3 regions of the Kitasatospora sp. NPDC096204 genome follow, and region 3 is predicted to be linked to each of the others. Evidence: riboswitches for the same ligand, from Rfam matches in the RefSeq annotation. Region 3 holds a riboswitch; each other region holds the start of a gene.
The links. Region 3 has a riboswitch for cyclic di-AMP ahead of ACIQ87_RS36550 (M23 family metallopeptidase). Riboswitches for the same ligand answer to the same signal wherever they lie in the genome.

Region 1 (7,089 bases), on a different contig from region 3:
GTTCTGCGCCCACCCGCTGGTGCGCACGCTGCTCGGGGACGAGGACGTCGCGCCGTCCGAGTGCGGGGCGCCCGAGCCCTCGCTGCCGGGCGAGCGCAGCCTGAACGCGATCCGGGTGAGCTTCGGCGCCGGGACGCCGGACGAGCACGTCGACCGCTTCCTGACCGCCGTCCGGGAGCTGGTCACGGACGGTGCGGCGTGGAACTACCGCAACGAGGGCGGGCGTTGCGTCGCGGACTCTCGGCGCGAGGGCTGACCGCTACTCGTCCAGACCGAGGGCGAAGGCGGCCTCCAGGTCGTGCTGGGAGTAGGTGCGGAAGGCGATCTGGGTCTCGGTGTGGGCCACGCCCGGGACCTTGTTGAGCCGGCCCGGGATGACCTCGGCCAGGTCGTCGTGCCGACGCACCCGCACCATCGCCACCAGGTTGTAGCCGCCGGTCACCGAGTAGACCTCGCTGACGCCCTCGATGGCGGCGATGGACTCGGCGATCTCCGGGATGCGGTCGACACTGGTCTTGATCAGGACGATGGCGGTGATCACAGTTCGGGCTCCTTTGTGGGGTGCCGCCAGCGTATCGGGCGTCGGCCCGGCCGTCGCGGGGGGTGGCGGACCACGGTGCAGGCGTAGAGGAACCCGGCCGAGAAGCCGATCACGTGGACCAGGTAGGCCACCCCGGGGCCGGCCGAGTGCACCGACCACCACTGCAGGGCGAACCAGAGGCCGAGCACCAGCCAGGCGGGGAATCGCAGCGGCAGGAAGAGCAGCAGCGGGACGAGGGTGGTCACCCGGGCCCGGGGGTGGAGGCGCAGATAGGCGCCGAGGACGGCCGCGATCGCCCCGGAGGCCCCGATGAGCACCCGGGTGGAGTTCGGCGAGTGCGCCTCGGCGAGCGCGAAGCCGTACGTGGTCAGGCTGCCGGCGGCCAGGTAGAAGAGGGCGTACCGGGCCCGGCCGAGCCGCCGTTCCACGGTGGGGCCGAAGACCTGGAGGAAGAGCAGGTTCCCCAGCAGGTGCAGCCAGCCGGCGTGCAGGAACAGCCCGGTGAGGACGGACAGGGCCGGGTGCTTGCCCGGGGTCGGGGCGGCCGGGCAGCCGGGGACCGGGTCGGGGGCCTCGGCCAGCTGTTCGGCGGTCAGCGGCCGGCCGGCCAGCACCTCGGCCGGGACGGCGCCCCAGCGCTGCTCGTACCGCTGCTCCGCGCAGACCCGGGCCTGGCCGGTGCCGTACAGCGGGTTGAGCCCGGCGGCGGGGCCGAGCAGGAAGACCAGGGTGTTGAGCGCGATCAGGGCGTAGCTGACCACCGGGACGGGCACCGCCGGGCGGCCGCCCCGGGCGGCGGTGTGGTCGGGGACCGCGAGCGCCATGCGGCCAAGCATCCCTCCGGGCGCCGCAGGTGACACGGTGGTTTAGGGCAGGTGGACTAGCCGGGGAGTTCGGACGACCGGTGGCCGCGGTGGTTGCCCCAGGCAATAGGCTTGGGGCGGGCATTCCCGCCTCCCGCCGCCGATGCCGGGGCTCCGGGGGGAGCGCCTAGCCCACGCAGGGACCACCCGAGAGGACCCCCGATGACCGTCCCCGCCCTGACCGCCGAGACGCGCTGGCGCTGCACCCTGTGCGGCAACCTCACCCGCTTCGACGTGACCCGCACCGCGCGGGTGACCGAGTTCCTGCACTTCGACCTGGCCGGCGAGTCCAAGGTCGAGGAGACCGAGGTGCTCAGCGAGACGATCGAGTCGGTGCGCTGCCGCTGGTGCAACGCGGTGGACCAGGTCGAGCTGGTGGCCCGCCCGGGTGCCGAAGGGGAGCAGGCCCCCACCGAGCAGGGCTGACCCCCGCCGCCGCGGCGGGCGGGTGCGCGGAGCACCCGCCCGCGCCGCACGGGACAATACAGAACAAGACGCACGGAGCGTGACGACAGGGGCGGCCGCGGCCGTGCCCCGCTGGACCAGGATCGGAGCCGAGGACGTGGTGGACGCAGCGAAGGAGCCCGGCGAAGCCCAGGGGCTTCAGCCCGCTGCGGCCGAGGCCCAGGCCGAGGCGGCCGGGACGGCGGACGACTCCTCCGGGCCCGCGGCGGAGCGCGTGGTCGAGAAGCTCGACCGTCCGCTGCCCGAGGGGGTGCGTCGGCGCGTGGTCGGGCTGGCCTCGGACGCGCTCGGCGGGCTGCCGCCGGCCGAGCTCCCGCAGAGCCTGCGCCAGTACGTCAAGTTCACGCCGGCGCGGCGGGCCAAGTACGCGGCCACGGCGTTGGCGGCGGCGCTGGAGGCGGAGCCGGCCTTCCGGGTGCGGATAGCTGAGCGGCTGCGCCTCGGGCAGCCGGACCTGGTGAGGGCGCTGGAGTCCGGCACCGTCCCGAGCGCCGCCGATCCGATGGACGTCGCGGCCGCCGCCTACCTGGTGCGTTCGGTGGGCTGGAGCCGGCTGGTGGCCGAGGCCGGCGAGGAGGCCGAGCGGGCCGGTGCCGAGGACGCGGCCGCGGAGGCGGCCCGGCTGGTGGAGAAGCTGCAGGCCGAGCTGGCCGAGGTGCGGGCCGCCGCCCGGGCGGACCTGGACCGGCAGCGCGCCGAGTCCGACGGTGTCCGCAAGGAGGCCGAGTCGCTGCGCAAGAAGGTGCGGTCGCTGGAGAGCGACACCCGCCGGGCGCAGGCCGAGACCCGCCGGGTGAGCGGTGAGCTGGAGGCCCTGAAGGCGCAGGCCGCGGCCGAGCGCGGCGCCGCCGAGACCGAGGCGCGCAGGCTCCGGCACCGGCTCTCCGAACTGGAGACCGCGGCCGAGCAGGGCCGCCGGTCGGCCCGCGAGGGGCGCGGCGTCGAGGACATGCGGCTGCGGCTGCTGCTGGACACCGTGCTGCAGTCTGCGCAGGGGCTGCAGCGGGAGCTGGCGCTGCCGGTCTCCCAGATCCGCCCGGCGGACCTGGTGGAGGCGGTGGTGCCGGGGGCGGCCTCGCCGCACGACGTGGCCCGGCGCGGGCTGGCCGAGGACGATCCGGCGCTGCTGGACCAGCTGCTGGCGATCCCCCAGGTGCACCTGGTGGTGGACGGCTACAACGTGACCAAGACCGGCTATCCGGCGCTGCCGCTGGAGCAGCAGCGGATCCGGCTGCTGGGCGGGCTGGCGATGCTGGCCCAGCGCACCCAGGCGGAGGTCACCTGTGTGTTCGACGGGCAGGACCTGGACGTCCCGGTGATCATGGCGCCACCGCGCGGGGTCCGGGTGCGGTTCAGCCGGACCGGGGAGACGGCCGACGAGCTGATCCGCCGTCTGGTGCGGGCCGAGCCGCAGGGCCGTCCGGTGGTGGTGGTGTCCACCGACCGGGAGGTCGCGGAGGGCGTGCGGAAGGCGGGCGCGCGCCCCGTGGCGTCGGTGCTGCTGCTGAACCGGCTGGCCCGGCCCTGACCTCGGCCGATTCCGTGTGATTCCTGGTCAGGGGCGGTGTCGGGGCATGGTGAGGGGGCCGTGGAGTCAGCGTGGGGTGGCCGAGTTCATGCCATCGGGGGAGTGGCACAACGGATAGATCTTCACTAAGGTCTGGCGTCAAACCTATTTTCGGGAATCTCATCCCATCAGGTGAGTCCGATGGAAGAAGGAGCCGGTCCCTTGGCCTCCCACCGCCGTCCCAAGCAGCCGAGCCGCGCACGGATCTCCGTGCTCACCGCTGCCGCTGCGACCGCGGTCGCCCTCTCCGCCCAGGTGGCCGCGCACGCCGCGCCGCAGCCGAACAAGGCGGACGTCAAGGCGCAGATCGACCAGCTCCAGGAGGAGCAGGAGCAGGCGGCGGAGAAGTACAACGGCGCCAAGGAGCGGGCCGACCAGCTGCGCAAGCAGGCCGACCAGCTGCAGGACCAGGTGGCCCGCAGCCAGGAGCAGATGACCCAGCTCCAGGGCGGCCTGGCCGAGGTGGCGGGGGATCAGTACCGCTCCGGCGGCATCGACCCGTCCGTCCAGCTGATGCTCTCCTCCGACCCGTCCGGCTACCTGGAGAAGGCCTCGACCGTCCAGCAGGCCAGCACTAGCCAGGCCGAGGCGCTCAAGGGGCTGCTGGAGCAGCAGCGCCGGCTGGACCAGGAGAAGGCCGAGGCGGCCGCCGTGCTGGCCTCGCTGGACACCACCACCAAGGACCTCAACCAGGCCAAGGCGGACGTCAACACCAAGCTGAAGACCGCCCAGGACCTGCTGAACTCGCTCAGCGCCGCCGACCGCGCCGCGCTGAAGGCCCAGCAGGCGCAGGACGACCGCGCCTCGCGCGGCAGCGAGCGGGTCGACCTCGGCAGCCTGCCGCCGGCCAGCGGCTACGCGGCCGTGGCGATGGCCAAGGCGATGAGCAAGCAGGGCTCGCCGTACGTGTGGGGCGCCACCGGCTCGACCACCTTCGACTGCTCGGGCCTGATGGTCTGGTCGTACGGGCAGGCGGGCGTCTCGCTGCCGCGCACCTCGCAGGAGCAGGGCCACTACGGCACCCGGGTGCCCTCGCTGGACCAGGCCCAGCCGGGAGACCTGGTGATCTACGGCTCCGACATGCACCACGTCGGGATGTACATCGGCAACGGCATGGTGGTCCACGCGCCGCACACCGGTGACGTGGTGAAGGTGATGAAGGCCGACGCGATGCCGATCAACACCATCCGCCGGGTCTGACGGCCCGACACGCCCGCGGGCTCCTCGGGGGCCTGTGAAAAGCGCCACCCTCCCCGTGGGGGTGGCGTTCGGCTTTCCCGCCCTTTCGTGACCACATGCTGAGAACCGATCAGCCTTCTGTGTGCCAGTGGTCACCATCGGTCATTTTCACAAAAGAACTTGGGTAATCTTCTGTCTTTTTTCTGACAAGGATTTGAACGGATCACGGTTCAGTTACTAGGGTCATGCTCCGAACCACCGCACTGTCGATCGCCCAGCCAGGGTGTCGGCGGTGGTTACCGCCGAGTTCGCGAGGCAGCGGGGCAGGTCGAAGCGACTGCCCGACAGGGGAGCCCAGTGTTCGGGGGCGCTGCGGAGCGGAGCCGGGGAACCATGTTCCTCCGGGGTGAATCGGCGCCAGGTCGGCCGGTGAAACGGCCGTGAGGCGTCGTAGGGCATGCTTCCGGCCCGAACCCGTCAGCTCACCCGGTAGGCGGACGTAGGAAGAAGGAGTCCGCCTTCGTGGCGTCCCATCGTCGTCCCAAGCCCGCCGGTCGCGCTCGCGTCTCGATCCTGACGGGTGTCGCCGCGGCGGCCGTCGTCCTCTCCGCGCAGGGTGCCCACGCGGACCCGCAGCCGACCAAGGAACAGGTCAAGGGGCAGGTCGACCAGCTCAACGAGCAGGCCGAGGTCGCGACCGAGAACTACAACGCCGCCCAGGCCAAGCAGCAGGAGCTGGAGAAGCAGGTCTCCGGCCTGCAGGACCAGGTGGCCCGTCAGCAGGCCCAGGTCACCGAGCTCCAGGGCGGCCTCGCCGAGATCGCCGGCGAGCAGTACCGCAACGGGGGCATATCCCCGACCGTCCAGCTGATGTTCTCCTCCAGCCCGGACACCTTCCTCAGCCAGGCCGGCACGCTGAACCAGGCCGGCAGCACCCAGAAGGGGCAGCTGAAGGAACTCCAGGAGCAGCAGCGCAAGCTCGACCAGGACCGCAACGAGGCCCAGGGCAAGCTCGCCGAGCTGGAGTCGACCACCCAGCAGCTGAAGGCCTCCAAGGACGAGGTCCAGGGCAAGCTGAAGGCGGCCCAGGACCTGCTCAACACCCTGACCGAGCAGGACCGTCAGGCGCTGCGCCAGGCCGAGGAGAAGGCCGCGGCCGACGCCAGGGCCAAGGCCGACGCCGCCCAGGCGCAGCAGCAGCAGGCCGACCGCGCCTCGCGCGACAACAGCCGCGGCAACCTGGCGGCCCCCACCACCACCGCTCCGGTGAACGTGGCCGCGGGCAGCTCGCGCGGTGCCGCCGCCCTCTCGTACGCCGCGTCCAAGGTCGGCAGCCCGTACGTCTGGGGCGCCACCGGCCCGGGCTCCTTCGACTGCTCCGGTCTGATGGTCTGGGCGTTCAACCAGGCGGGCGTGTCGCTGCCGCGCACCTCGCAGGCGCAGGCGGGGGCCGGCACCCGGCTCGGTACGGACCTCTCCAAGGCCCAGCCCGGCGACCTGCTGATCTTCTACAGCGACGCCCACCACGTCGGCATCTACGCCGGCAACGGCCAGGTGCTGCACGCCCCCAAGCCGGGTGCGTCGGTGCGCTACGAGGCCGTCACCAACATGCCGCTGACGGGCATCGTGCGGGTCTGATCCCCGCTCGGACGCCTCCGGGCCCGGCCTTCCCCAGGGAAGGCCGGGCCTGCGGCTTTTCCGGCGGGTCGAGCTGATGTCCGATTAGGGGTCGAATATTCGGGTTGGGAGGGGTTTGGACTCGCTTGCCCGGACTCGCTAACGTCTGCCACCGGACTCCCGCTCTACGGCCGCCCGTCCCGGTGCGGCGGCGGGGCCGCGCCGCAGGATTGGAGCCGCTGCCGCCATGCCCGTGCACCGTCGTTCCCAACTGCTCACCCGGGCGCTGGTGCTGACCGCGGCCGCCGCCACCGCGCTGGGCGTGGCCGCCGGAGGCCGCGCCCAGGCCGCGCCGGACAGCCCGGACCCGGGCGACCGTCAGGACGTCAGGACGCAGGTCGAGCAGCTGTACGACGAGGCCGAGCAGGCCTCGGAGAAGGCGAACGCGGCGCAGGAGGCCCAGCGGCGGCTCCAGGGCGAGACCACGATCCTCCAGGGCGAGATCGCCGTCGCCCAGGACCAGCTCAACGAGCTGCGCGGTGACCTGGCGACGGTGGCCGGGGCCGAGTACCGCGGCGGCGGGTTGGCCCAGACCGCCCAGCTGTTCCTCTCGCCCGACCCGGAGGGCTACCTGGTCCGCGCCCGCACCCTGGGCCAGGCCGCCGCGCGCCAGCAGGAGACCCTGCACGAGCTGGTCACCCGCCAGCGCCGGCTCGACCAGCGCCGCTCCGAGGCGGCCGGCAAGCTCGCCGAGCTGGACCAGACCCGCCGCACGCTCGCCGACACCAAGCAGCAGATCCAGCAGCGGCTCGCCAGGGCGCAGAAGCTGCTGAACGGCCTGGGTGCCGCCGAGCGGG
Region 2 (7,089 bases), on a different contig from region 3:
CGCGGAGAACCGGCGGGCGAGGCCCGCGCCCGACCCGCCGTCGAGGACCGCGATGACGACGACTGACCCGCTGACCCGCATGGCCTGCTCCTCCCTGTGGACGACACCGCACCGGCGCCCACGCGTACTGCGGAGGATCGTAGGCACGTCCTGACCCTCCGCGACAGGGATTACCCCTCAGGTGACCAGGCTCACGCCCGCCCCGCGGCCAAGAGTCGGCCAAGAGCTGTCCACGGACCGTCCACGACCCCGCCACGGACGGTCAACGGCCCGGCTACGGCCCGTCCATGAGCCGGCCGTGGCCCGGTCATGCCCCGGTCACGACGCCGCCGCGGAGCGCCGCCCGACGGGCGCGGCCCGCCGGAGGGCGGGTGCGCCCGTCGCACCGGATACGGTCGGTCCATGCCAGCTCAGCCCGACCCCGCCCGGCCCGCCGCCGCGTCCTGCGACACCCCCGCCCCGCAGCTGTTCACCTGGGAGTTCGCCTCCGACCCGTACCCCGCCTACGCCTGGCTGCGCGAGCACGCCCCGGTGCACCGCACCACCCTGCCGAGCGGGGTGGAGGCCTGGCTGGTGACCAGGTACGCGGACGCCCGGCAGGCGCTCGCGGACAGCCGGCTGTCGAAGAACCCGGCGCACCACAGCGAGCAGGCGCACCGCACCGGCCGGGTGGGCATCCCGGGGGAGCGGCAGGCGGACCTGATGACCCACCTGCTGAACATCGACCCGCCGGACCACACCCGGCTGCGCCGCCTGGTGTCGAAGGCGTTCACGCCGCGCCGGGTGGCCGAGTTCGAGCCGCGGGTGCAGCAGCTCACCGACCGGCTGATCGACGGCTTCGCGCAGCGCGGCTCGGCGGACCTGATCCACGAGTTCGCCTTCCCGCTCCCCATCTACGCGATCTGCGACATGCTCGGGGTGCCGGCCGAGGACCAGGACGACTTCCGCGACTGGGCCGGGATGATGATCCGGCACGGCGGCGGCCGGCGCGGCGGCGTGGGGCGGGCGGTGAAGCGGATGCGGGCGTACCTGCTGGAGCTGATCCACCGCAAGCGCGCGGACCTCGGGGACGACCTGATCTCCGGTCTGATCCGGGCCAGTGACCACGGCGAGCACCTGACGGAGAACGAGGCCGCGGCGATGGCCTTCATCCTCCTGTTCGCGGGCTTCGAGACGACCGTGAACCTGATCGGCAACGGCACCTACGCGCTGCTGCGCAACCCGGAGCAGCGCTGGCTGCTGCAGGAGTCGGTGGCGCGCGGGGAGAGCGCGCTGCTGGAGACCGGGATCGAGGAACTCCTGCGCTACGACGGGCCGGTGGAGCTGGCGACCTGGCGGTTCGCGACCCGTCCGCTGACCATCGGCGGGGTGGACATCCCGGTCGGCGACCCGGTGCTGGTGGTGCTGGCCGCGGCGGACCGCGACCCGGCCAGGTTCGCCGCCGAGAACACCCTGGACCTGTCCCGGACGGACAATCCCCACCTGGGCTTCGGGCACGGCATCCACTACTGCATCGGCGCTCCGCTCGCCCGGCTGGAGGGGCGTGCCGCGCTGGCCACGCTGCTTTCCCGGCTGCCCGACCTGCGGCTCGCGCAGAGCCCGGACGACCTGCGCTGGCGCGGTGGCCTGATCATGCGTGGGCTGCGCGAACTACCGGTGGAATTCAGCCCGGAGAGCCGCTCTCCGCACACGCCTCCACAGGCCTCTCCGCACACCCCTCCACAGGCCCCTCGAACGCCTCCGACGTGCTGAGATCACGCTGACGGGACGTCGCCGATCGCCCGCCGACGGGGGTGTGAACACCCATCAATCCGGACATAACACCGCCGTTGGTAGGCGATTGAACACGGGCCGTAATTGTCGTGTGATATCGACGATATGAGCTTGTGATTGTCCTGATGATCTGTCTACTCTCCCTGGAGTTCGCAGCTGCGGACCTCGTGCGCGGAACGCCGAATCCTGCCCGCCGCGCCCGGGAAACCGACCAGACCCTGGGCAGGGGCGGGGGAACCAGGTTTGTTGCCGTCTCCCACGGCTTGGGGTGAAGCCGCCCGAGCGGAATCGTTTCCGCGTACGGCGGCCGGGCCACCTCCCGGTCCGAACCCGACAGCTCACCTCGCAGGCGTGCGGAGAGGGACCTCTTCATGCTGTTCGTTGGAACTGGCCGTCACCGTCGTCGCACCCAGGCCGAGAAGGCCATCGCCGTCGCCGGTGTGGCCGGCGTCGGACTCGCGATGCCGCTCCTCACCGCCACCGGCGCCTCCGCCGCCCCGGCCTCCACCTGGGACGCCGTCGCCCAGTGCGAGAGCGGCGGCAACTGGAGCATCAACACCGGCAACGGCTTCTACGGCGGCCTCCAGTTCACCTCCAGCACCTGGAAGGCGTACGGCGGCACCGCCTACGCGTCGCAGGCCAACCAGGCCAGCAAGGCCCAGCAGATCTCGGTCGCCGAGAAGGTGCTGGCCTCGCAGGGGCCGGGCGCCTGGCCGGTCTGCTCCCAGAAGGCGGGTCTGACCAAGGGTGGCGCCGCGGCCGTGGTCGACACCTCCTCGGACGCCAAGCCGCAGTCCGCCCCCAAGCAGCAGACCCCGAAGCCCGCCGCCAAGCCGGCCGCGCAGCAGCCCGCCGCCCAGAAGCCGGTGCAGAAGCCCGCCGCGCAGCCGGTCCAGCAGGCCGCCCCGCAGCAGCAGGCGCAGCCGCAGACCCCGGGCTTCTCCGGCAAGGCCGGCTGGGACGCCGACGCCAAGGTGTTCTGGTACCAGAACAACGGCGCCTGGTACTGGACCAGCCACCAGAGCGTCTACCAGCAGTACGCCGGCCAGGCCGCCGCCCAGCCGCAGTACGCCCCGCGCGCCGCCCAGCAGGCCCCGCAGGCCGCCGGCCACGACTACACCGTCCGCGCCGGGGACACCTTGTCGACCATCGCCGCCGCCCAGGGCGTGTCCGGCGGCTGGAACGCGCTGTACGAGCAGAACCACGCCACCGTCGGCGGCGACCCGAACCTGATAATGCCCGGCCAGGTGCTGCACCTCGGCTGAGCCCCCGCACCGCCGTCACCCCGGTCACCGCCCCCGCCGTGACCCGGCGTCGGTGCCGCTCCGCCCCGCCGTCCGAAGGGGACCGGTCCTACCGGTCCCCTTCGTCCGCATTCGCCCGCGCCGGTGGGACAAGCTGGGACAAGCAGGTGAACTACCGGTGGGTAGTGGGGCCACACGCTGAGACGGAACCGAGGTGGAGGTGGCCCCGGGAGCCCGGGCGGTTAGGCTCTGGTCGTAACGACTCCGCAATCGTCCTGCTGACAGCACCCACCGTCAGACCGGACCCTGCTTCCGCAAGGAGATGCCTCGTGCCGTCCATCGATGTCGTCGTAGCCCGTGAGATCCTCGATTCGCGCGGCAACCCCACGGTCGAGGTCGAGGTCGGCCTCGACGACGGCAGCACGGGTCGTGCCGCTGTCCCGTCGGGTGCCTCCACCGGCGCCTTCGAGGCGCTGGAGCTGCGCGACGGCGACAAGAACCGCTACTTCGGCAAGGGCGTCGAGAAGGCCGTCCTGGCCGTCATCGAGCAGATCGGCCCGGAGCTGGTCGGCTACGACGCCACCGAGCAGCGCCTGATCGACCAGGCCATGCTGGACCTGGACGCCACCCCGGACAAGTCCTCGCTCGGCGCCAACGCCATCCTGGGCGTCTCGCTGGCCGTCGCGCACGCCGCCTCCGAGGCCAGCGACCTGCCGCTGTTCCGCTACCTGGGCGGCCCGAACGCGCACGTCCTGCCGGTCCCGATGATGAACATCCTCAACGGTGGGTCGCACGCCGACTCCAACGTCGACATCCAGGAGTTCATGATCGCCCCGATCGGTGCGGAGTCCTTCTCCGAGGCCGTCCGCTGGGGCGTCGAGGTCTACCACACGCTCAAGGGCGTGCTGAAGGAGCGCGGCCTGTCCACCGGTCTGGGCGACGAGGGCGGCTTCGCCCCGAACCTGGACTCCAACCGCGAGGCCCTGGACCTCATCGTCGAGGCCATCAAGAAGGCCGGCTACGTGCCCGGCCGTGACGTCGCGCTGGCCCTGGACGTCGCCTCCTCCGAGTTCTACGAGGACGGCGCCTACCACTTCGAGGGCAAGGAGCTCACCGCCGCCGAGCTCATCGAGTACTACGCCGAGCTGGTCGCCGCCTACCCGCTGGTCTCCATCGAGGACCCGCTGGACGAGTCGGACTGGGACGGCTGGAAGGCCATGACCGAGAAGCTGGGCGACAAGGTCCAGCTGGTCGGCGACGACCTGTTCGTCACCAACCCGGCCCGCCTGGCCCGCGGCATCGAGACCGGCACCGCCAACGCGCTGCTGGTGAAGGTGAACCAGATCGGCTCGCTGACCGAGACCCTGGACGCCGTCGAGCTGGCCCAGCGCAACGGCTACCGCTGCATGATGTCGCACCGCTCCGGCGAGACCGAGGACGTCACCATCGCCGACCTGGCCGTCGCCACCAACTGCGGCCAGATCAAGACCGGCGCCCCGGCCCGCTCCGAGCGCGTCGCCAAGTACAACCAGCTGCTGCGCATCGAGGAGATCCTCGACGACGCCGCCGAGTACGCCGGCCGCGGCGCCTTCCCGCGCTTCCGCTCCGCCGAGTGACCAGCGGATCAGTACGGCGAGTCCGGGGCTGAGCGCCCCGGGCCCGGGGGCCGAGTGCTCCCGGTAGCGCACGCCTGACCGGTGCCCCGCCGTTCACCCCGTAGGGTGGACGGCGGGGCACCGTCGCGACCAGGAGGGGATACGGGAGATGGCTGGCTGGAGGATCCCGGGCTTGGCGGCCCGGCCCCGGTTCACGAGCCGGGCGACCGTCCTCGTCCTGGTGCTCTGCTCCCTGGTGGCGATCCTCGCCTACCCGACGCGGCAGTTCATCTCCCAGCGCGCCGAGATCTCCGCCCAGCGGGCGAAGGCCGACCACGCGCGCCAGCAGGTCGAGCAGCTGCGCCGGGAGCGGGCCCGCTGGCAGGACCCGGAGTACGTCAAGGCGCAGGCCCGCGCCCGGCTGCACTACGCGGTGCCGGGGGAGACCCCGTACATCGCGGTGGACCCGGCCGGCCAGGGCTCCGCCCAGCCCTCCTCGTCCGCGGCCGGTGCGGCCTCCGCCCGGAACGCGGCCCCCGGAAGCGCCACCGGCCAGGCGATGGCCGCCAAACCCTGGTACGCCAGCATCTGGGACTCGGTGGACGCCGCCGACACCGCCGCGGCGGTCCCCGCCACCCCCCTTCCCCTCCCACCGTCCCCCGTTGGAGACACCTCCCCCCATGACCACTGAGAACCACCCCACCGTCTCCGACGCCGACGTCGCGGCCATCGCCGCCCAGCTCGGCCGGGTCCCGCGCGGCCTGCGCGGCGTGGCGCACCGCTGCCCCTGCGGCAACCCCGACGTCGTGGAGACGGCCCCCCGTCTGCCGGACGGCACGCCGTTCCCGACGCTCTACTACCTGACCTGCCCCAAGGCCGCCTCGCTGATCGGCACCCTGGAGGCGGAGGGCGTGATGAAGGACCAGAGCGCCCGGCTCGCCGAGGACCCGGAGCTGGCCGCCGCCTACCAGAAGGCGCACGAGGACTACATCGCCCGGCGTGATGCGATCGAGGTGCTGGAGGGCTTCCCGAGCGCCGGCGGCATGCCGGACCGGGTGAAGTGCCTGCACGTGCTGGTCGGCCACTCGCTGGCGGCCGGCGAGGGCGTCAACCCGCTCGGCGACGAGGCGCTCGGCATGCTGGAGGACTGGTGGGCCAAGGGCCCGTGCGTCTCCCCGGCCGAGGTCGAGGCCGCCGGTGAGCGGGTCGCCCGCAACCGCGCCAAGGGGCAGGACCACGACGCGGTGATCGCCGCCAAGCAGCAGCTGACCGCCGAGCGCGCCGCGAAGAAGCGCGCCGCCGAGGAGGCCGCCGCCGGGGACGCCGCGACGGAGCAGGAGTCCGAGTGAGCACGACCCGCGTCGCCGCGATCGACTGCGGCACCAACTCGATCCGTCTGCTGGTCGCCGACCTCGACCCGGACACCGGGGAGATCACCGACCTCGACCGCCGGATGATCGTCAACCGGCTGGGTCAGGGCGTGGACCAGACCGGCCGGCTGCACCCGGACGCGCTGGCCCGCACCTTCGCGGCCTGCCGGGAGTACCAGGAGATCATCTCCGGCTTCGGCGTCGGCCCCGAGCGGGTCCGCTTCGTCGCCACCAGCGCCTCCCGGGACGCCGAGAACAGCGACGAGTACGTCAAGGGCGTGCGCGACATCCTGGGCGTCGAGCCCGAGGTGGTGAGCGGCGAGGAGGAGGCGCACCTCTCCTTCGTGGGCGCCACCAAGGAGCTGACCGGCGGTCAGTTCCCCGGCCCGTACCTGGTCTTCGACCTCGGCGGCGGCTCCACCGAGTTCGTGCTCGGCACGGACGACGTGCAGGCCGCGCGCTCGGTGAACATCGGCTGCGTGCGGCTCACCGAGCGGTACTTCGGGGACGCCGAGCTGCCCTCCGAGGAGCAGGTCGAGGCGGCCCGGGCGCATGTGCGCGCCGAGCTGGACCGGGCCGAGGAGGTCGTCCCGCTGACCGGCGCGGGCACCCTGGTGGGCCTGGCCGGGACGGTCACCACGGTGTCCGCGATCGCCCAGGGCCTGCCCGGCTACGACTCGGTGGCGATCCACCACTCCCGGATCAGCCGGGAGCGGGTCGCCGAGATCACCCGGGAGCTGCTGGCCGCCGGCCACGCCGAGCGCGCGGCCATCCCGTCGATGCACCCGGGCCGGGTGGACGTGATCGCGGCCGGAGCGCTGGAGCTGCTGGAGATCATGGAGCGCACCGGCGCCGCCGAGGTGGTCGTGAGCGAGCACGACATCCTCGACGGGATCGCCTTCGGTATCGCCTCCTGACCCCGTGCGGGGCTTACCCGCCACGGCCCCGGCACCCTTTCGGGGGGTGTCGGGGCCCTGGCGCGCCCGCACGCGGGTGGGAAAGTTCGTGAATTTCTTCACATGGCGATCGGGTCATTCGTCACACCGGCTCGCCCGCTACGTCCGAAATGTGGGACCGAAGGTCCGTCGGGCGGGTGGCCCATGGGAT
Region 3 (7,089 bases):
CCAGCGTCACCGCGAAGCTGAACACCGCCCAGGGGAACATCACCACCTGGTACAGCACCGCCTTCCAGCCGGCCCCGTCCGCCAGCCGAGCGGTGACGGCGCCCCAGCCGCCCGGGCGGACCTGGCGCACCGGCTCCGGGCCGGGGACGTCCAGGGCCAGCATGCCGCGCACCCGGGCCCGCTCCAGCCGGCCGAAGCCGCGGGCGAGGCCGGTCAGGGCGCCCAGCACGGGCAGGCCGATGACGGTGACGAAGGTGCCGAGGCCGAGGCAGAACAGGATGATCGACGCGGCGAACCCGGCGATCGCCACCGGCAGGCCGCTGAGCGCGAAGCCGACCTCGCGGTAGTAGTAGGCCGAGAACGGCGCCCGCCACAGGGCCGGCCGCCGCTGCGTCCGGCGGGCCCGGACAGGGCGCGGGTCGTCACCGTAACCGCCCGGGACATCCCGACCCCGGTCCTCCATGCTGCGGCTGCTGCTCATGCTCCCGGCCCCCGGCCCCTCGTACTGTCGGTCGTTCGTCCCGCTGACGAGGTCCAGTCTGGCGGACGGGCCGGCCGGCGGGGATCCGGAGGCCTGGCGGATCCGGGGTGGGGTTAACCCCCCTCCGCCCGGACGGCCGGGCCCGGCCACTCGTCGGCGAGCAGCGAGTAGAGGTACGAGTCGGACCAGACGCCGTCCTCGAACACGTCGTGCCGCAGCCGCCCCTCCAGCCGGAAGCCCAGCCCGGTGAGCACCTTGACGGAGGCCGTGTTGGCCACGGCGACCCGGGCGGCCAGCCGGTGCAGGTCCAGCGGGCCGAAGGCGAGGTCGCAGAGCAGGCCGACGGTCTCGCCCGCGTAGCCGCGGCCCCAGCACCCGCGGGCCAGCACGCACCCGAGCCAGGCGGCACGGTGCCCTTCGAGGGTGAGCGAGGCCTGCCCGATCGGCGTCGCGTCGTCCGGCTCCTCGGCGTCGGCGAGCCTGGTGACGGCGAGCCGGTAGGTGTCCCGCTCCTCGGCCATCGCCTCCTCCAGGTAGAGCTCGACCTGGTCGGCGCAGTCCTCCCGGTCGCTCGGCCCGAAGGGCAGGTACCGGGTGACCTCCGGGTCGCCGAGCAGCGCGTGCAGCGCGTCCACGTCGCCCTCGGTGTGGTGGTACTCGCGGACGGCCAGTCGCGGGCCGGTGAGTCGTACGGGGACCATGGCTGCCGACCCTATCCCCGCCCGGCGGCTACCGTTCGGACTATGAACGACGAAGACCTGCGGCTCGCCCCGCGCACCAAGGCCGCCGACCTGCTCGCCTGGGCGGCCGAGCAGGGCCGCGCGCCGGTGGCCGAGGGGCCGCTGCGCGCGGTGCTGGCGCTGCTGGAGCTGGGCGAGGGCAGGATGCACGACGGCTGGCCCGAACTGACCTCCGACGCGGTGGAGCACCTGCTCCACGAGCGGCTCCACCTGTACGTCCAACCCGCGCCCGAGGAGGACCCGCTCGCCTACGGCGACGCCGTCCGGCTGCTGGTCGACCACCAGCGGGCGGCCCGCCGGCTGAACGCCAAGCGCCAGGAGCGGCTGCACGAGGAGGCCGAGTGGCAGGGAGAGGTCGCGACCGGGCTGCTGCGCCGCGCCGACCTGGTGACCTGGCCCCGGCTGTACGCGCTGCTGCTGCACGCGCACGGGGCGGACGTCACGGACCCGGAGGCGGTGCGGGAGTGGCTGGCCGGCTTCGGGGAGTTCGCCGAGGAGGAGCGGCTGGCGGCGTTCGAGGCGCTGGCGTCGGCCGGCTGGCTGGACGAGCCGGACGAGCGGGGCTGGGGCCCGGCCCGGGTGCTGTCGGTGGGCATGGCCACGGACGGCGCGCGTCGGCTGCTGGAGCAGGGCCTGATGCGGCGCAGCTACCGCAACCTGGCGCGGCTGACCGCGCTGGGCCGGCCGATGCCGGACGAGCTGGCCGGGGACTTCGGGAGGTTCGAGGAGGCGGCGGTGGACGCGGCGCTCGACCTGTTCGGCGCCTGGACGGTGCCGGGGCTGCCGCGGCTGCTGGTGACGGAGTTCCCGGAGCTGGCGCCGGAGCCGGGCCCGGAGGAGATCGACGCGTACCTGGCGCAGCTGCCCGTCGAGGAGTGAGACGCGGCGCGGGAGGCCCCCGGCCCGGGGGCCTCCCGCGGGTGCGTCGGTGCGCGTGCGTCAGGGGTTGAGGCCGCGCTGCTGGAGCCAGGGCTCCGGGTCGACCGGGGCGCCGCCGCCGGGGCGGACCTCCATGTGCAGGTGGGGGCCGGTGACGTTGCCGGTCGCGCCGACCTTGCCGATCTGCTGGCCGGAGGCGACCTTGCCGGAGCCCTTGGTGATCGAGGAGAGGTGGCAGTACCAGATCTCGGTGCCGTCGGGCAGGGTCTCGACGATCCGGTAGCCGTACGAGCCGGCCCAGCCGGCCGAGGTGATGGTGCCCTGGCCGAGCGCGTAGACGGGGGTGCCGGTGTCGGCGGCGAAGTCCAGGCCGGTGTGCAGGTTGGCCCAGTAGCGGGCGCTCTGGCCGTAGTGGGCGGAGAGCCGGTAGTCGTTCACCGGGAGGGTGAGGGCGGCGGCCTTGGCCCGCTCGGCCTCCTCGGCGGCGCGCTTGGCCTCGGCCTCCTTGGCGGCGGCCTTGGCCTCCGCCTCCTGGGCGGCCTGCACCCGGGCGGTCTCCTCGGCGGCGGTGCGCTGGCTGTCGGCCTGGTGCTGGATGCGGGCGGCGAGCGCGAGGCCGGGGTCGGCGGCGAGGGCGACCGGGGTCTCGTCCGGGACCTCGACGGCGGGGGCGGCGGCCGGGGTCGCCGAGGCGAAGCCGGTGGCGCCCAGCGTGGCGGCGACGGCGGTGACGCCGAGCAGCGGGGAGGCCCCGCGGGTCTGACGCGGCATCCGGTGGCGGTTGGTGTCGGCCTCCGCGGCGAATGCCTCCGGGCCGAAGGCCTCGGGGCCGTCCGTGCCGGGGTGGTCGAGGAGCTGGGTACCGGCTGCGGGGCCGGCCGGGTGTGCCGGGGTGTGCGTCGACGCCACGGAGGCGCGCTCCTTTCCTTCCTTCGCGCCTACCGGGTTAGCTGACGGGTTCGGAGCAGGAAGGTCTCCTACGGCCGGGCCGGAGCCCCGCCGATTCACCCCAAGGAACGTGGTTCCCCGGCTCCCTGACCTGCCCGGAGGCGGGTCTGCGGGATTAGGCGACGGCGCACGGTGCCGTCTGGGTACGGCGTTGACGACCGCGCTGCGTTATCAAACGTTAATCCTAGGAGGCTCTGATTCCAAGCCATCCGTTTCGGGCCGCCCGATGGCAGGTGAACGGACGTCAACGAACGGCCCCTCACGCACGGCCCCATCTGAGTACCCCTACTCATGTGCGGCCCGGCCGGACGGCCGCATCCTGACGCCATGAGCGCACCGATGCAGACCCGCACCACGGCCGCGTACCACATCCAGGCCGTCCTCTCCTTCGCCCTGTCGGGCATCGCCCTCGCCGCCGGGATCGCCTACCTGCCGGTCGGCGGGTGGACCAGGGCCTTCCTGGGGATCGGGCTCCTCTACACCGTCACCTCCGCGTTCACGCTGGCGAAAGTGGTCCGGGACCGGCAGGAGTCCAACGAGATGGTCACCCGGGTGGACCAGGCCCGGCTGGAGAAGCTGCTCAGCGAGCACGACCCGTTCAAGGTGGAAGGGGCCTGACCACACCCGCCCGACCGCACCCGCCCGACCGCACCCCCTTCCCCCGGCCCGCAGACCGCTTGACGGCTAAGGCTATTAGCCTTAGCTTTATGGCTATCGGCAGTACCGCCGATGCCCCGCACCGGCGGCCCGAGGAGGACCCCGTGAACGGCACCATCACCCCGAGCACCCAGTACCTGACCGTCCCCGGCGGCCGGATCGCCTTCGACGACACCCGGCAGGGCAACGGCACCCCCGTCGTCCTGCTCCCGGGCATGCTCGACAGCCGGGCCGCGTACCGGCACCTGCGCCCGCTGCTGGTCGCCGCCGGCCACCGGGTCGTCACCATGGACCTGCGGGGCTTCGGCGAATCCTCGATCGGCTGGGACGACTACGGCCCGGCCGCCATCGCCGGCGACGTCCTCGCCCTGCTGGACCACCTCGGCATCGAGCGCGCCGTCCTCGCCGGCAACTCCTACACCGGGGCGACGGTCGTGAAGGCCGCCGGGGACGCGCCCGAGCGGGTCGCCGGGATCGTCCTGATCGACGCCTTCGTCGAGAGCCCGCCGCCGAACGCCCTGATGCGCGGCGTCATGGCCCTCATGGGCACCGCCCTCGTCCACTGGCCGGCCTCCTGGGGCTTCTACCTGCGCCGGATGGCCTTCCCCGGCGCCAAGCCCGCCGACTTCGACGCGTACGTGGGCGGGCTGGTCGCCGCGCTGCGCACCCCGGGACGGAAGACCGCCACCCGCGGCTACGTCCACGGCGACTCGGCGCCGGTCGGCTGGACGGCCGCGGTGCGGTGCCCGGCACTGGTGGTCATGGGCGGCAAGGACCCCGACTTCCCGAAGCCGGAGCTCGTCGCCGACCGGCAGGCCGCCGCGCTCGGCGCGCGGAAGGCGATGATCGAGGGGTCCGGGCACTACCCGATGGCCGACAACCCGGCGGCCACCGCGGACGCCCTGCTGCCGTTCCTCGCCGAGCTCGGCTGAGCGGCGCCCCCGGCCCCACCCGGCCCCGTCCGGCCCCGTCCGGCCCCGCCCGGCCCCGCCCGACCCCGCCCGACCCCGCCCGACCCACCGACGTCACCGGCACCCGCCCGACAGCGCCCGACGTCACCCGACTTCGACCCGTACGGAGAGCCCGAGCCCATGCCCCGCGTAGGACTGACCCCCGACCAGGTCGTCGACCACGCCCTCGCCCTCATCGACGAGCAGGGCGCCGAGGCCCTCACCCTGGCCTCCGTCGCCGCCCGGGCCGGGGTCGCCACCCCCTCGCTGTACAAGCACGTCAGCGGCGGCCTCGCCGAACTGCGGCGGCTGATCGCCGTCCGGGTCACCGGGGAGCTGGCCGACCGGCTGGCCGAGGCGGCCGTCGGACGCAGCGGGGACGACGCCGTCGCCGCCGTGCTGCGCGCCTACCACGCGTACGCCACCGAGCACCCGCACCGCTACAACGCCCTCCCCCAGGCCCCGCAGCCCGACGACGACCTGGCCCGCGCGGCCGCCCGGCTCGTCGGCGTGATCGTCGCCGTCCTGCGGGAGTACGGCCTCGACGGCTCCGAGGCGATCCACGCCGCCCGCACCGTCCGCTCCCTCGCCCACGGCTTCGCCTCGCTCACCACCGCCGGCGCCTTCCAGCTCGCCGAGGACCTCACCACCACCCACGACCGCCTCATCGCCACCCTCACCACCGGGCTGCGCGCCTGGCCCGCGTAGCGGAACGGCGCCGGAGCGGAACGGCACCGGAGCGGACCGGCGCCGGTGTTCCCGCACCCGGCCGCTCCCCTTCCGAACACCGTGCGCACAGACCCCACACACCGTGGAACGCGATCCGGCCACCCGGCTCGATTCCGACGCCGTCCGCCGGTGCCGGTCAGGCAGGTCGGGCCGCTCGTCAGGCGGTGGGGTCGGGGTCGAACGAGTGCCGATTGCCGCCGAATTGACTCGATATTGACGAGATCCGGTCACTTGGCGAGATCCGTTCACACCTTCGTAGGATCATCACCCTAGAATTCGCCGCGTGACGATGACTCAGTGGTCCGTAACGGCAACCGGCGTGCTCGCCGTCCTCGCCCTCGTGGCCGCCGCGCGGTACCGCGCCGTGTCCGTCACCCAACGCGGCCGCGCCGACCGGCTGCACGGCGAACTCACCGCCGTCCAGGAACAGCTGGCCACCGAACTCTCCCGCCGCGGCGCCGACCTCGCCGCCGTCCAGCAGGAGCATGAGCACACCGCCTCCACCCAGCGGGCCTTCCTCAGCGTCGCCCGCCGGATCCTGGTGATGGCCCACGACCAGCAGGCACTGCTGGACGAGATGGAGCGCACCCACGACGACCCGGCACTGCTGGAGGGCCTGCTCAAGGCCGACCACGCGGCCGCCCAACAGGCCCGGCTGGCCCAGACCCTGGCCGTGCTGTGCGGCGCGCGGGCCGGCCGGCACTGGCCGGAACCGGTCTCCCTGGAGGACGTCGTCCGCGGCGCCCAGTCGCGCATCCTGCCGTTCCAGCGCGTGGTGGTGCGCAGCCGGATCGAGACCGCGGTGGTCGGCGCCGCCGCCGAGGCGCTGATCCACGCGATCGCCGAGCTGCTGGACAACGCCACCCGCTACTCCCCGCCCAGCACCCAGGTGTTCGTCACCCTGATGCCGGTGCACAACGGCGCCGTCATCGAGATCGACGACGGCGGCGTCGGCATGCCGGAACAGGCCGTCGCCAAGGCCGCCGCCGCACTGGCCGGCGGCAGCACCCTGGAGGTCTCCCGGCTCGGCGAGGTGCCCCAACTGGGCCTCGCCGCGGTCGGCCGGCTCGCCGAGCAGTACGGCTTCCGAGTCACGCTCAGCTCGGCACCCTCGCCGTACGGCGGCGTGCGCGTCGTCCTGCTGCTCCCGAACGCGCTGCTCACCGAGCCGCTGCCGCCCACCGTCCCCGGCCTCGGGCCGGACGACCGCGCGTTCAACCCCGGCCCCCCGCCGGCCTCTCCCGCCGGCCACCCCCTGGTGGAGACCCCACCGCCCGGCCGGCACGCCGCCGACGGCACCCCTCCCCCGCTGCCCCGCCGGAGCCACCGACGCGACCGCAACAGCCGCCCGGCCCAGCACGCCGCTCCCCCTCCGCCGCCCGCGCCGCCCTACCGCTCGGCCCGGGACGCGCAGGCGTTCATGGCGATGTTCCAGGCCGGAACCGCCAGCGGCCGGTCCGCCGCCCGGGCCCAGGCCCAGTTCGACCCCTCCCTGCCCGTTTCCCCCCGACTTCCCCAGCGCTCCGGAGAGTTCCATGACCACCACCCCTGATCTCGGCTGGCTGCTCGCCGACATCATCGCCGTCCCGCAGGTCCAGCACGCCGTCGTCGTCTCCAACGACGGCCTGGAGATCGGCCGCAGCGAGGGCATCGGGCGCGACGACGCCGAACGGCTCGCCGCCGCCTGCTCCGGACTGCAGTCGCT

Region 1: another riboswitch for cyclic di-AMP. It lies ahead of ACIQ87_RS12605 (NlpC/P60 family protein); the one in region 3 lies ahead of ACIQ87_RS36550 (M23 family metallopeptidase).
Region 2: another riboswitch for cyclic di-AMP. It lies ahead of ACIQ87_RS24285 (transglycosylase family protein); the one in region 3 lies ahead of ACIQ87_RS36550 (M23 family metallopeptidase).

What each region holds. Positions count from the first base shown of each region.
Region 1 covers NZ_JBIWFT010000009.1:167,415-174,503, reverse strand. The annotation lists gene ACIQ87_RS12635 (aminotransferase class V-fold PLP-dependent enzyme) at 1-256, shown strand, start outside; gene ACIQ87_RS12630 (Lrp/AsnC family transcriptional regulator) at 260-541, opposite strand; gene ACIQ87_RS12625 (rhomboid family intramembrane serine protease) at 538-1,365, opposite strand; gene ACIQ87_RS12620 (hypothetical protein) at 1,567-1,830, shown strand; gene ACIQ87_RS12615 (NYN domain-containing protein) at 2,084-3,397, shown strand; gene ACIQ87_RS12610 (NlpC/P60 family protein) at 3,599-4,636, shown strand; cyclic di-AMP (ydaO/yuaA leader) riboswitch at 4,974-5,127, shown strand; gene ACIQ87_RS12605 (NlpC/P60 family protein) at 5,138-6,253, shown strand; gene ACIQ87_RS12600 (NlpC/P60 family protein) at 6,480-7,089, shown strand, end outside.
Region 2 covers NZ_JBIWFT010000022.1:141,684-148,772, forward strand. The annotation lists gene ACIQ87_RS24275 (SDR family NAD(P)-dependent oxidoreductase) at 1-81, opposite strand, end outside; gene ACIQ87_RS24280 (cytochrome P450) at 403-1,752, shown strand; cyclic di-AMP (ydaO/yuaA leader) riboswitch at 1,973-2,139, shown strand; gene ACIQ87_RS24285 (transglycosylase family protein) at 2,145-3,038, shown strand; gene eno (phosphopyruvate hydratase) at 3,347-4,633, shown strand; gene ACIQ87_RS24295 (septum formation initiator family protein) at 4,782-5,303, shown strand; partial or broken gene ACIQ87_RS24300 (DUF501 domain-containing protein) at 5,275-5,814, shown strand; gene ACIQ87_RS24305 (exopolyphosphatase) at 5,958-6,899, shown strand.
Region 3 covers NZ_JBIWFT010000053.1:22,468-29,556, forward strand. The annotation lists gene ACIQ87_RS36535 (sensor domain-containing protein) at 1-481, opposite strand, end outside; gene ACIQ87_RS36540 (GNAT family N-acetyltransferase) at 595-1,182, opposite strand; gene ACIQ87_RS36545 (hypothetical protein) at 1,225-2,100, shown strand; gene ACIQ87_RS36550 (M23 family metallopeptidase) at 2,161-3,009, opposite strand; cyclic di-AMP (ydaO/yuaA leader) riboswitch at 3,022-3,180, opposite strand; gene ACIQ87_RS36555 (YiaA/YiaB family inner membrane protein) at 3,376-3,666, shown strand; gene ACIQ87_RS36560 (alpha/beta fold hydrolase) at 3,756-4,637, shown strand; gene ACIQ87_RS36565 (TetR/AcrR family transcriptional regulator) at 4,797-5,363, shown strand; gene ACIQ87_RS36570 (sensor histidine kinase) at 5,674-6,936, shown strand; gene ACIQ87_RS36575 (roadblock/LC7 domain-containing protein) at 6,920-7,089, shown strand, end outside.